3 regions of the Sphaerisporangium sp. NPDC049003 genome follow, and region 2 is predicted to be linked to each of the others. Evidence: riboswitches for the same ligand, from Rfam matches in the RefSeq annotation. Region 2 holds a riboswitch; each other region holds the start of a gene.
The links. A riboswitch is a leader RNA that binds a small molecule or an ion and turns the genes downstream of it on or off. The one in region 2 is predicted to bind cyclic di-AMP.
Positions count from the first base shown of each region.

Region 1: it holds a riboswitch for cyclic di-AMP, as region 2 does, so the genes downstream of both, ACGFIV_RS23290 (CHAP domain-containing protein) here and ACGFIV_RS12810 (NlpC/P60 family protein) in region 2, are expected to answer to the same signal.
Region 3: it holds a riboswitch for cyclic di-AMP, as region 2 does, so the genes downstream of both, ACGFIV_RS13735 (C40 family peptidase) here and ACGFIV_RS12810 (NlpC/P60 family protein) in region 2, are expected to answer to the same signal.

Region 1 covers NZ_JBICTU010000021.1:124,209-128,442, reverse strand. Annotated here, with positions in the region: gene ACGFIV_RS23295 (extracellular solute-binding protein) at 1-680, opposite strand, end outside; gene ACGFIV_RS23290 (CHAP domain-containing protein) at 1,175-1,855, opposite strand; cyclic di-AMP (ydaO/yuaA leader) riboswitch at 1,870-2,019, opposite strand; gene ACGFIV_RS23285 (hypothetical protein) at 2,635-3,621, shown strand; gene ACGFIV_RS23280 (DUF6716 putative glycosyltransferase) at 3,636-4,234, shown strand, end outside.
Region 2 covers NZ_JBICTU010000009.1:222,521-226,754, forward strand. Annotated here, with positions in the region: gene ACGFIV_RS12805 (LuxR C-terminal-related transcriptional regulator) at 140-331, shown strand; gene ACGFIV_RS12810 (NlpC/P60 family protein) at 499-1,578, opposite strand; cyclic di-AMP (ydaO/yuaA leader) riboswitch at 1,584-1,788, opposite strand; gene ACGFIV_RS12815 (amino-acid N-acetyltransferase) at 2,158-2,703, shown strand; gene ACGFIV_RS12820 (RDD family protein) at 2,820-4,079, shown strand.
Region 3 covers NZ_JBICTU010000010.1:187,699-191,932, forward strand. Annotated here, with positions in the region: gene ACGFIV_RS13725 (M48 family metallopeptidase) at 1-612, opposite strand, end outside; gene ACGFIV_RS13730 (hypothetical protein) at 599-1,471, opposite strand; gene ACGFIV_RS13735 (C40 family peptidase) at 1,806-2,273, opposite strand; cyclic di-AMP (ydaO/yuaA leader) riboswitch at 2,356-2,515, opposite strand; gene ACGFIV_RS13740 (helix-turn-helix domain-containing protein) at 2,903-3,478, shown strand; gene ACGFIV_RS13745 (MFS transporter) at 3,475-4,234, shown strand, end outside.

The sequences.
Region 1 (4,234 bases), on a different contig from region 2:
AGCACCACGTTGTAGATGGTGTTGACGCTGTCCACGAACTTGGCGTCCTTGACCTTGGCCTGGAAGTCCTCGCCGGCCTTGACGAAGGCGTCCCAGCCGCCGCTCCACAGCTTCGAGACCTCGTCCCGGTCGGTGGGCAGTCCGGCCTTCTTGAACAGGTCCGTGCGGTAGCAGATGCTCATTCCGCCGACGTCGGTGCCGAGGGCGAACAGCTTGCCCTCCGAGTTGATGCCGTTCTCCCACTTCCACGCGGGGAAGTCGGCCTGACGGCTCTGCAGGCCGTACTGACCGAGATCGGTGAAGAACTGGGGCCGGGCCTTGGCCAGGCCCATGCCGCCCTCGTCGATGCCAATGACGTCACCGGCGCCGGTGCCGGACTGGAACCACTGCAGCATCTGGGGCCAATAGACGTTCTCGAAGCTGTCGGTCAGGTTGTTGTACTTGACCTGCACATTCGGGTGCTCGGTGTTCCACTTCTCAACGGCGGCCTTGTAGCCGAAGTTGGTGCCGCCGCCGAAGGTCTGCAGCGTGAGGGTGATCTTCTCAGCGGGTGCGGCCGATGACGAGCTGCCGGCGGTGCTGCCGGTGTCGCTGGACGAGCACGCGGTGGTGATACCGAGCGCGGCGGTCATCACCGATGCGACCGCGAGCATTCTGCCGCGGCGCATGTTGTTCTTCATTCCGGACCCCTCTCAGGTGGTTGCCCGATCGTTGGGAGGTGGCATCGAGGGCCGGCCCCGACAGTCGGGCCCCGCGATGTGCTGGATCCCTCAGTCGTGATCCCGCGAGGGCTTCCTCGCGAGCGAAGTTTGGGAGCGCTCCCACGAAGAGTCCCCGATAGGCAATGCTGACGTCAATATGCTGAAACCTAACTGTTACTCCTGGGGCTGTTAGGAGCTTGAAATCAGACGTTGAGCGCGATAAGGGCCATTGGAGTTATTGGGAGCGCTCCCATCGCTACTGGCACAGTCGGGCGCAAATCATCCATGCGCCACGGCTCACACAAGATCATCAAGGTCCCAGGGCCCGGAAAGCCCGATGCCGTACGGCCGGCGGAGTGGGTCGCCGGCCGTACGGCACCGGGGTGGACGGGCGTCCTCCATGGGAGGGGAAGGGCGCCTTCGATGGTCCGGAGGGGCGACCCCCTGCGAGAGGGGCGCCAGGGAGGTGGTTGTCAGGCGGCGTAGCTCGGGTAGCCGTAGCCCACGACCTGGGAGGTCGGGCGGGTACGGATCTCGACCTTGCCGTTGCCCGTGTTGCCCTCGACGGTCTTGATCGTCCCGTCGCCGTTGTCCTTGACGACGAAGCCGACGTGGTCGATGTCGTCCAGGCTCTTGCCGCGGCCCCAGTCGAAGAAGACGACCGCGCCGGGCCTCGGAGTGCTGCCCCAGCGGTCCTGGGACGCGAACCACTTGGCGTGCGCGACGGTGTAGGCGTCGGTGCCGACGGTGTCCTGCATGCCGAGCTGGGTGCCGACCCAGGAGACGAACATGTCGCACCAGGCGGCGTCGGCGTACCCGGCGATGGTGCCGCTGTCACGGGCCACGGTCTCCCTGGCCCTCGGAGTGCTCATGTACCAGGAGTGGAACTTGGTGCCGCCACCGGCGCTGTTCTCGGAGATGCCGACCTGTCGCTCCGCGAGGCTCAGCAGCTGCTCGGCGGAGACCCGCCTCACGGATTCCGGAGCCTGCACGGTCATGGGCGCCTCGGCGCCGGCGAGGTTGTGGATCGTGTCGTCGGCGGAGGCGTTGGCCGCGAGGGCCGTGCCCGTCACCGCCTGGGCGAGGACCAGGCCGCCGAAGGCGAAGGCTTTGAGATGGTTCTTCGGGGCGTCCAGAAGCCGATGTATCGACATTGACAAGGGGATACTCCTTCTTCCAAGCCGCCTACCGGGTTAGCTGACGGGTTCGGGCGTGGAAGTTCGCCCTACGGGATCGTCCGTGGGAGTGACGATCCCGATTCACCCCAGAGGAGGTGGGTCCCCGGCTCCGCGCGATGCGGACTCGGCGTAGCGCGTAGCGGCGGGAGAGGGATCTCCGCAGTGGACCGAGCCGCGCTGTGCAATCTCCACGGCACGAGCGGGGTACTCAAACGGGCAGTACCTGTGCCAGGAGTCCACTCAGAGTAATACATCGGACAAACACATGCAAACAGGACAAACCTCTGGGCTATGACGGGGGACTGGAGGGCAAACCTGCCTTGACCGCGCCGGGGCCGGTGGCCTCCGGGCTGGGGTTCACCCGCCTTGACCTGGGTACGGAGGAGCGCTCCTGCCGCCGGGCGCGACCTCGGCGCCATCGGCGGCACCGGTGCGGAGAGTCGGGATGAGCCGGGCGAAAGTGATAGTTGTGATGCCTCGCACCGCTGGTGTCAAGCGGGCTGGAGTGACGAGGGCACACGGATGGTGCGTGAGGCACGAGGCACCGGAGGTCCGCCTTGGGAACCGGGATCTCCGGCACCGACCCCGCGGAAGGGAGGCGGCCCGGCCGGACCACAACGAGAACAGCGAGACCTGGCTGATCCGTCGTTGTCCTCCGTTCATCGGTTGTTCCCCCCTGCGTCGGGTCACCCGGTTACGTTGCTTGCGTCGTGAAAGTGTCAATGCCCGGCGTGGAGAGGAACGGTCGAAGCCGCGTGCGGGAGCAGGTGCCGGCCGTAGCCTGGGTGGAGTCGCCCCTCCAGTTGCTGTGCGCGGTCGAGGCGCGGTACGCCGGGGTCGTCGGGGCGGGCACGCGCGTGGTGACCCGCGCCAAGCTGCCCGGGCTCCGCGTCACCCGCACGGAGCTGACCACCCTCGACCTGCCCGCCGGGCTGGAGATCGAGACCGCCGAGGGCGGGATGCCCCGTCCGGGCCGCGACTCCGCGTGGGTCCTCGGAGACGCCTTCTCCGGCAGGATGCAGCTCACCTCGCTCACCGCCGCGCCCACGCGCATGGTCCTGGTGGACGACGGCCTGGCCACGATCCGCCTCCTTGAGCTGCTCACCGCGAGGCTCGGCACCCCCCTCGTGCGCGCCCGCGCCAAGGCGAGCCCGACGCGGCGGATGCTGGGGGCGGCCGCCGCGATCCGGCTGCGGGCCGCCGCCCGGGCCGGACGGCTCACCGTGTTCACCGCGCTGCCCGTGCCCGCCGAGCTGGCGAAGGCCGTACGGGAGATCGGGGCCGAGCTGGTGACCCACGACTTCGCCTGGCTGCGCTCCCAGCCCGCGGTCGCCCATCCCCGGCCCGCCGAGAGCACGGTCGTCCTCGGCACGTCGCTGGTGCGAAACGGGCTGATCCACCGCGACCGCTACCTCGCCTGGCTCTTCGCCCTCAAGGGGCCGCTGGCCTACTACCCGCACAGGCGGGAGGACCCCGGCGACCTGGCGGCCGTCCGCGGCCACCCGGGCGTCACCGTGTACGACGGCGGGGTCCCCGTCGAGATGACCCTGCGGGACCTGCGGCCGGGGCAGCGGGTGCTGAGCCTGCCCTCCACGGCGGTCACCTCGCTGCGCGTCCTGCTGTCGGCGCGCGGCGTCCCCGTGGAGACCGTGGAGGTCCCCGACGACTGGTGGACGCCGACGGCGACGGTCTCCCTCCGATCACACCTCCAGATGTTCGCGCACGAAAGGGCTTCTCCTTGACCCGGGTTCTCGCTGTGGCCGATTCGGACTCCTACCTGAAGTGGGCGGCGGGTCTCCTCGACCAGCTCCCCGCCGGGTGGACGTCGACGCTGGCCGTGGTGCGCACGCCGATCGTCCCGTCCCCGGGTCAGATCGCCGCCGCCGTCAACGGGACGCGGTTCGACACCGAGGAGCCGCCGGCGGTGGTGCCGGCGCGGGGCCTTCGCCGCCTCGCCGAGCGGATCAGGCCGGACGTCGTGCTGGTCTCCTGCACGGGGCCCGTGGTCGACGTGCTGGTGAGCGAGGTGTTCGACGGGCTGAGCCCCCGCCCGGTCTTCGTGTCGGGCCTTCCTGGCATCTCGATCCCCGCGACGGAGAAGGCCTGGCTGTACCGGGGCGGATGCGATCTCTTCGTCGTGCACAGCGGCAGGGAGGTCGAGGAGTTCGCCCGCATCGGCAGGGAGCTGGGCGCCGAGGGCGAGATGGCGCTCGCCCGCCTGCCCTACCTCGACCACGCCCTCGCCCGCCCCACGTCCGCCGACCGGCTCGTCTTCCCCTCGACGACCGGGCGGCCCGGCCCCGCGCCGCTCACCGCGCGGGCCGTGCCGTCCGAGGCGGGCGAGACCGGGCCGTC
Region 2 (4,234 bases):
TTCGAGATGGCGTTTACCGTTCCTGACGGGCGGGCCGAAGCATTCAGTATGTTGCCGAGTTCGTCGTGGGGGAGGACACCCGATGGCGTATCCGGATCTGGTTTCCCGGGGGAATGACATTCCCCCGGGATCAGACGGTGTGGGATTGAGCGACGATGATCTTCTTCTGCTCGCCGAGTTGGCCAAGGGCGTGACGGTCGACAGAGTGGGTCGCCGGCTGGACGTGAGCGGCCGCACGGTGCGGCGGCGCCTCCGGGGCATCTGCGATCGCATCGGCGTCGCCACCGCCATCGAGGCGGTGGCCTGGGCGGCGCGACGCAGGCTCATCTGACCGAGGGCGGCCGGCTGAGGACGGCGCGTCGTGGGCTGATCCAGCCGAGCGTGCGCGCCGTGTGGCGAGGGAAGCACGCGGGCAGGCATGAACCACCGCCTGCCCGCCGTGTCGCCTCGACGGCTGCCCCAGGCCCGTACGGGCACCTGTGACATCTTGGGGCACTGTCAGTCGGCGATGCGCACGCCGCCGGCGAACGGCCGGTTGCCCAGCGGGGCCACCCGCACCACGTCACCCGTGTGAGGCGCGTGCACCATCATGCCGCCGCCGATGTAGATGCCCACGTGGTGCAGGTCGCTATAGAAGAAGACCAGGTCGCCGGCGCGAAGATCCTCCCGTTTCACGTGGGTGCCGGCGGTCCACTGGTCGCCGGTGTAGTGGGGCAGGCTGATGCCGACCTTCTGGTAGGCCCACATGACCAGGCCGGAGCAGTCGAAGGTGGTCGGGCCCGCGGCGCCCCAGACGTACGGCCTGAGTTGCTGCGTCAGCGCCCATTTGGTGGCCTCCGCGGCCTTGCCCTGTCCCGGGATCGGGATGTCGACCTTCGTCGCCCTGCCGAACGACTGGCCCACCTGGGAGAGCGCCCGCCTGAACAGGCTGGTCTCGGTCTTGGTGACCAGGGCGCGGATCTTGTCGCGCTGGACCGAAAGGTCGGTGACGAGCTGCTTGACCTCTACCTCGCGGGCCTTGGCGCTCGCCTTGGCGCGCTCGGCCATGTCCATGGCCTTGGTGATCTGCGAGACCTCCTCGCCCTGCTGCAACTGGAGGGCGTAGGTCGTGGCCGCCCGGTCGAGGTAGCCCGCGGGGTCGCCGGACATGGCGAGCGCCAGCGAGGAGTCGATGCCGCCGGTCATGTAGGCGTCCTGCGCGTACAGCCCGGCCTTGCGGCGCTTCTCCTCCAGATCGGTCTGGCTCTTGGCCAGCGTCTTCTTGGCGAGGTCGGCCGAGCGCCGCGCCTGCTCGAGACGCTCCTTCTGGCCGTTGTACTGCTCGGTGAGCGACTCGATCTCGTTGTAGAGGTGCTCGACCTGGGTCTTCAGCTGGTTCAGGCTGGGCTTGGGATCGGCGGTGGCGTTCATCAGGGGCGACCCGAAGGTCACGGCCGTCAGGGTGACGGTGACGAGCGCGATACGGCGCGGGAGGCGTCGGGGCGCTCCCAGGACCGTGCCGAGCCAGGAACGCGGGCTCCGTTCTCGGGAGCGGGCATGCCTGCCCGCGCTTTTTCCAGGCGTGCGCCTAGGCTGCACCAACAAGCTCCTCTCCTTTGCCGCCTACCGGGTTAGCTGACGGGTTCGGGCCGGAGTAGCCCTACCGAGCGCGTGATCATGGAGGAACGCGATGCCTCCCGCTCGGATTCACCCCAGGGGTGGTGGTCCGCCGGGTCGCCCCGTCTCTCACCATTGGGTCCCCGGTTCCCCGCCACGTTGGATGTGGCCGGGATTAGGCGGTTTCAGCCACCGCTAGGCGATGACCGACATTGACGCTGGACACTAGTGCAGTCGAGGTTCCTGCTCAACCAGAACTGCGAATTCTGTTGAGGTTTCACAACCGACGCATCACGAGAAGATCACGCCCGCTGCGACGACGGGCCCACGTTACCCTGGCTTTACGAGTCTTTGGGGGTCGGTTGGCGCAGAAAGTCGCAGGTCTGCCTCCGCGTCGACTATGAAATGTCAACAAGACCGGCGATTTCGACGCACGGCGCTCGACCGATTACCCAGCGCGACGGAGGCTAGGATCGAAGGGGTTTGGGTCCGGCCGTTATGGCGCGCGAACCCCTGCCACTGGGGGAGTCCCGCCTCAGGGGCCGGATACGCTGACCGGTCATGGAGCAGGTCGTGGAGCCCGGACGCGCCGGCAGCACGCTCGTCGTCAGGCGAGCACGCACTCCCGATGTCCGGACGATCAGGCGACTGGTCGACACCTATTCCGGCGACGGCCCGCGCCTGCTGCGCAAGTCGACCGTCACCCTCTACGAGGACGTCCAGGAGTTCTGGGTCGCCGAGAGCGGCGGGGAGGTGGTGGGCTGCGGGGCGCTGCACGTGCTCTGGGAGGACCTCGCGGAGATCCGCACCGTCGCCGTCGACGAGAGCCGCCGCGGCCTCGGCATCGGGCACATGATCGTGGCCGCGCTGCTGGACACCGCGCGGGAGCTCGGGTTGCGGCGGGTCTTCTGCCTCACGTTCGAGGTCGGCTTCTTCGCCAGACACGGGTTCGAGGAGGTCCAGGGCACTCCGGTGTCTCCGGAGGTGTACGCCGAGTTGCTGGACTCCTACGATGAGGGCGTGGCCGAGTTCCTCGATCTGGAACACGTCAAGCCGAACACTCTCGGTAACACACGCATGCTTCTCCATTTGATCCCGCGATCTTGACCGGTGGGATGACGCGATGGAAAGGTGACTGTTGATGCCACTGTCGCTACGTTGGGCAACACCACAGCATGTGTGTCTGACATATGCCGCATGCGAAGCCGAAGTGAGGTGACACGGTGAGCACCGGACAGCCGCCGTACCCACGGGACGAACCGGAGGACGATCAGTCGTTCTCCGGATCTCCGCAATATGGGCAGCAGCACAACGCCGACCCGGAGGTGACGGTCATTCACCGTCCCCAGCCGACATCAGAGAACAGCTACCCCCAGCAGTCCTACGGGCAGCAGCAGCCGTACGGCCAGCAGGGTGCCTACGGGCAGCAGGGCGGCACCGGAGCGTACGGGCAGGGCCATCCCCAGCAGTCCCAGTCGCCGGGCCAGCAGTCGTACGGCCAGCAGGGTCAGCAGGCGTACGGTCAGCACGACTCGCAGCCGGGCGCCGGCCAGCCCTACGGGCAGCAGGGCTACGGCCAGCAGCAGTATGGCCAGCAGAGCCAGCAGGGTTACGGCCAGCAGCCTCAGCAGGGCCAGGGTTACGGCCAGCAGCAGGCCTACGGTCAGCAGGGCTACGGCCAGCAGCCGCAGTACGGCCAGCAGGGCCAGCAGGGCTACGGCCAGCAGCCCGGCCAGGACCAGCAGGCGTACGGCCAGCAGGCCCAACAGGGGCAGCAGCAGTACGGCCAGCAGCAGGGCTATGGCGATCAGCAGTACGGCCAGCCGCAGTACGGGCAGCAGCAGGCCGGCTACGGCCAGCAGCCGCAGTACGGCCAGCAGGGATACTCCCCGCAGGGCTACGGCCAGCCGGGCTACCCGCAGGGCGGCTACCAGCAGCCCTACGCCCCGGCGGGCGCGCAGCCTCCGGGCGCGCCGGCGCCTCTGGCCGAGTGGTGGCAGCGCCTGGTCGCCCGCCTCATCGACGGGGTGATCCTCATGATCCCGTACGTGATCATCAGCATGGTGCTGAACGCGATCATCGTGATCCAGGTCAGCTACAACGCCACCACGGGGGTGATCACCCCGCCGAGCGGAGCCTTCCTCGCGTCGCTGCTGATCTCGCTGCTCGTCGGAGCCATCTGGATCGCCTACGAGGTCGTGATGCTCAAGCAGCGCGGGCAGACCGTCGGCAAGATCCTCATGGGGATCAAGGTCGTCCCTGTGGGCGGCACGCTGGACGCCGGCGGTCTGACGACCGACGTGGCGATCAAGCGCGCGGCCGTGCTCTGGGGGCCGTCGCAGATTCTCCAGTGGATTCCTGTGGTGAACTGGATCGGCTCGATCTTCTGCCTGGTGAACGTTCTGTGGCAGTTCTGGGACAAGCCGCTCCAGCAGTGCCTTCATGACAAGGCCGTGAACACGATCGTCGTCAAGGTCAAATAAGGCCGGCGAGAGGGCCGGGGGATGTCATCCCCCGGCCCTTTTCTGTCCGCGCCCACCCGTGGGCACCTGCTCCTGGCGTCGTGTTCTGTCCAAGATGCCCCTCGCGTACCGTTCCGCGAGACCCCCGGCCGGATCCGTGAGACCCTCAGGCGACC
Region 3 (4,234 bases), on a different contig from region 2:
CTGCGTGGACAGGCCGAAGGCCCGCAGGCGGGTCTCGTACCACATGCCGAGCGGCCACTTGATCAGCAGGCTCACGGCCGAGAGCGCGAGGACGCCGAGCAGGACGCGCAGCCACCACGGGCCCCTGAGGCGGCCCACGACCCACGCGCCGAACGGCGTGAGGACCAGCACGCCCGCCACGACCAGCGTCACCGCGAGCGAGAGGTACACAGGGACGTTCACGGCGGCGTCGAACGCGGCCGCGCGGGCGATCTGCCCGGGGGTGAAGTCGCGCGCGGGATCGGGCGTCACGGCCGGGGCGGCGCCCGGCAGGGACCGCCACGGCGTGGTGACGGCGACCACCGCGGCCACGGCCACGCCGAGCGCGACGAGCGCGATGCCCGCCGCGCGCGCTCCCCCGCCCGTGCGCACGACGCCGCGAACCTCCTCGATCAACCCCGCCACGTGACAGCCCTCCTCACCCGGCCGCTCACGGCACACCTCGGGCGCACCGCCCCCGTGGCCACCGGCCCGCAGGCCCCGCGACTCCGGCACGCGGCCGCCGTGACCACCGGCCCTCTCCCCTCGCCCGCGCCGCGCCTCGGGCGCGCCCGCGGCGTCACGAGAGCTCACTCCGGACGTACTCACGCCAGGCGGCGGTGAACTCCTCCGTGGTCATCCCCAGAGCCCGGCCGAGCGCTGTCCGCGGGTCACTTCGCATGGACTCACGGTAGAGGGTCACAAGGGCACGCTCGCCGAAGCGCCCCGCGACATACCGGCAGGCGAGCCACGCCTCCTCGTACGCCTGCGCCAGGCGCGCGGAGCCGGCGGCGAACGAGGACGGGCCGGGTAGCGCCGCAGGCGGGCTCCCCGCGCGCACCTCGGCGGCCAGTTCCGCCGCGGCCGTCGTCACGGGGATCCCCGCGCCGAGGTAGCCGACGTAGTCGGCGAACCCCTCGATCAGCCACTTGGGGGTGTGGCCGTCGGCCGCCGCCCCGGTGGCGACGTGGGTGAGCTCGTGGGCCAGGACGACGTCGCGGCCCGCGTCCGTCAGGCGGGCGAAGGAGCGCGGCTCGATGATCACGCGATCGGTGCCGGCCACCGCCGCCAGCCCGCTCACCGTGGCGGGCGCGGCGAGCCGCGCGGCCTGATCGGTGGTCGCGGGGACCAGGATCAGCGGCCGTACCGGCCCCGCGACCCGGGCGACGGTCAGGGCCGCGCGGTCGGCCCTGCGGGCGAGATCCGACAGGCCCGCAAGGCCCGACAGGCCCGCGAGGCCCGGTCCGGCCGGGGCGCCCGCGCCGCCCTGAGCGCCGCCCGGCCGGCCGATGACCAGGGAACGCTCGCCCTGGACCACCTCGGCCCCTGACCAGATCTCGGGATGCTCGCGGATCACCGCGTGCGCGAGGGACAGCGGGCCGCCGGCGCCGGGAGGACCCGTCAGCGCGGCCAGCAGCCCCGCCAGTGCGGCCCAGAGCCAGACGACGCGCATGCGGGCAATCTACCCGCTGCCTCCGGCGAACCAGGCCCGTCCCGGGTACGGCCGGGAGACGTCTGAAGGCCCGTCCCGGGAAAGGCCGGGAGGTGTGAAGGCCTGTCCCGGGTGCGGCCGGACGGGTGAAGGCCCGTCCCCGGTACGGCCGGGACGCGCGTGGGCCTGTCCATGATCCGGAGGGTCAGGGCCGCCGGGGGACCGGCCGGGGACGCGCGAGGGCCCCGTCCGCCTCGATGGAGGTGGACGGGGCCTTCACGGCCGTCGCGTGGTCAGCGTGCGGGCGGGGAGGCTTCCCGGGAAAGCGGTCCTGGGAAGTCCCCTGGCACGCGGGTCACGCTCCGGGGCGGACGGCTCCGACGAAGCTGACCTTGCGGTAGCCGTTCAGCTTGTCGATGCGCACCCTCGCACCGCTGTGCGGGGAGTGGATCATCTTGCCGTGCCCGACGTACATGCCGACGTGACCGAGACCGCTGAAGAACATCAGGTCGCCAGGCTTGAGGTTCTTCCAGGAGATCTTCTTCTTCACAGAGCGGAACTGGCTGGCCGCGATGCGAGGAAGCTTCACGCCGGCCTTGCGCCAGGCGTACATGACGAGGCCTGAGCAGTCGAACGAGCCGGGGCCGCTGGCACCCCACCGGTACGGATCGCCGAGCTGCTTCTTGGCCGCGGAGACGGCCGTGTGCGCCTTGATTCGCTGCCTGGCGGCCTTGCTCAGCTTGGAGGAGCTCTGAGGGGCGGCCACCGTGGCGGCGTCAGCCGCCGTCGCCTGTATCGCGACCGCCCCGGCGGAGGCCGTCATGGTGAGCACGGCACCGCCGAGGGAGAGGCGGGCGAAGCGAGACAGACGGGGGTTTTGCGTGGTGCTGGACAGGATCGCTCCTTGGTTCTTCCACTCACGCCTACCGGGTTAGCTGACGGATTCGGGCTTGGAAGTCGCCCTACGGCGCCAATGGCGCCGATTCACCCCCTGACCCCACATTTAGGGCCAATTGGGTCCCCGGCTCCGTGCTCCTTGCCGCACGGATTCGGCAGGTCACCGCTGCCCGCGGTCCTGATTCGCGCCTTGTTTTCGACGGCGGTGACCAATGGATTCGTTCTGCTGGCGCCGGTCGGCCGACCGGCTTTGCTCACGACGGCATGGCGTGCTCGCCGCGGGCCAGAAACTACACAGATCCTCAATTGGAGGCAAAGCCTGAGCCAAGTCCGTAGATCAAATAGGGGTGATCAATAACGGATATCCCCTGCAAACCAGGGGCCTCGTTTACCTAAATGTGATTCCCCTCACATATCCCGAAACAGCACCAGTTGTGAGTCACATCCGTCACTCCGGCCCCACGCGTCGGCGATCTTCCGCAGGGGCCTGGTTCCGCAACCGCTCTTTCGCAACAGCTCTTGCACAGCAGTTGTTGCGCGTGTCAGCCTGATGCCATGGACCAAGAGAACATCCGCACGATCACCGACTCACGGGTGCTGGCCGCCCTGGCGCATCCCCTGCGGCGTCGTCTCATGGACGTGCTGAAGGTGGACGGCCCCTCGACGGCCAGCATGCTCGCCGAGCGCACCGGTCAGGCGGTCGCCAACGTGAGCCACCACCTGCGGGTGCTGGGCGCCAGCGAGCTCATCGAGGAGGCCCCCGAGCTTGCCCGCGACCGCCGCGAGCGCTGGTGGCGGCTGGTGTCGGCCGGGGTGCGCTGGACCACCGCCGACTTCGGCGGCGACCCCGCGTCCGCCGCCATCGCGAGTGCGGCGGAGTCCCTCAACCTCGACCACCACGTCAACCTCGTGCGAGCCTGGTACGCCGCGGGCGAGGACGAGCGGGCGATGTGGCGAAACGCGCCGTTCTCCACCGACAAGTGGCTGCGGCTGACCCCGGCCGAGCTGAGCGAGATCGAGCAGCAGATCAACGACCTCCTGCGCCGGTGGGCCACCCGCGAAGTGCCCGACGACGGGGAGCGGCGCGACCCGGTGTTCCTGTTCGCCTTCGGCGTCCCGGGGCAGCCGTGAGCGGAGCCGTCACCAGACCCCCCGCCCCGGGCGCCGTCCGCCGCCGCAGAGGCGGCCTGCTGCGCGACCGCGACTTCCGGCTGCTGTGGGCCGGAGAGACCGCCAGCGGCTTCGGCAGCACCCTCACCAGTGTGGCCCTGCCACTGGTCGCGATCACCGTGCTGCACACGAGCACGTTCTTCGTGGCCCTGCTGACGGCGGCGGCGTGGCTGCCCTGGATGATCATCGGCCTTCCCGCCGGGGCGTGGGTCGACCGCCTCCCCCGGCGGCCGGTGATGCTGATCTGCGACGGCGCCTCGCTGGTGCTGTTCCTCAGCGTCCCGGTCGCCGCCTGGTGGGGCCGGCTGACCATCGGCCATCTGCTGGCCGTCGCGCTGCTCGCCGGCACGGCGAAGGTGTTCTTCCAGACCGCCTACCAGGTCTACCTTCCCGCGGTGGTCCGCGACGCCGACCTGCCGGAGGGCAACGCCAAGCTCCAGGGCGGCGAGTCGGCCGCCCAGGTCGTGGGCCCCGGCGTGGGCGGCATCGTCGCGCAGCTCTTCGGCGCCGTCACCGGCCTGCTGGTCGACGCGGCGACGTTCCTGATCTCTGCGCTCTGCCTGCTCGCGATGCGGACCCGCGAAGCGCCCGTCAGCCGGGAACGCCGGTCGGCCACGCTGAGGCGGGAGATCGGCGAGGGACTGGCTTTCGTCGCCCGTGACCCCTACCTTCGCGTGCTCACGGTCTTCGGGGCCGTCAGCAACCTCGCGCTCATCG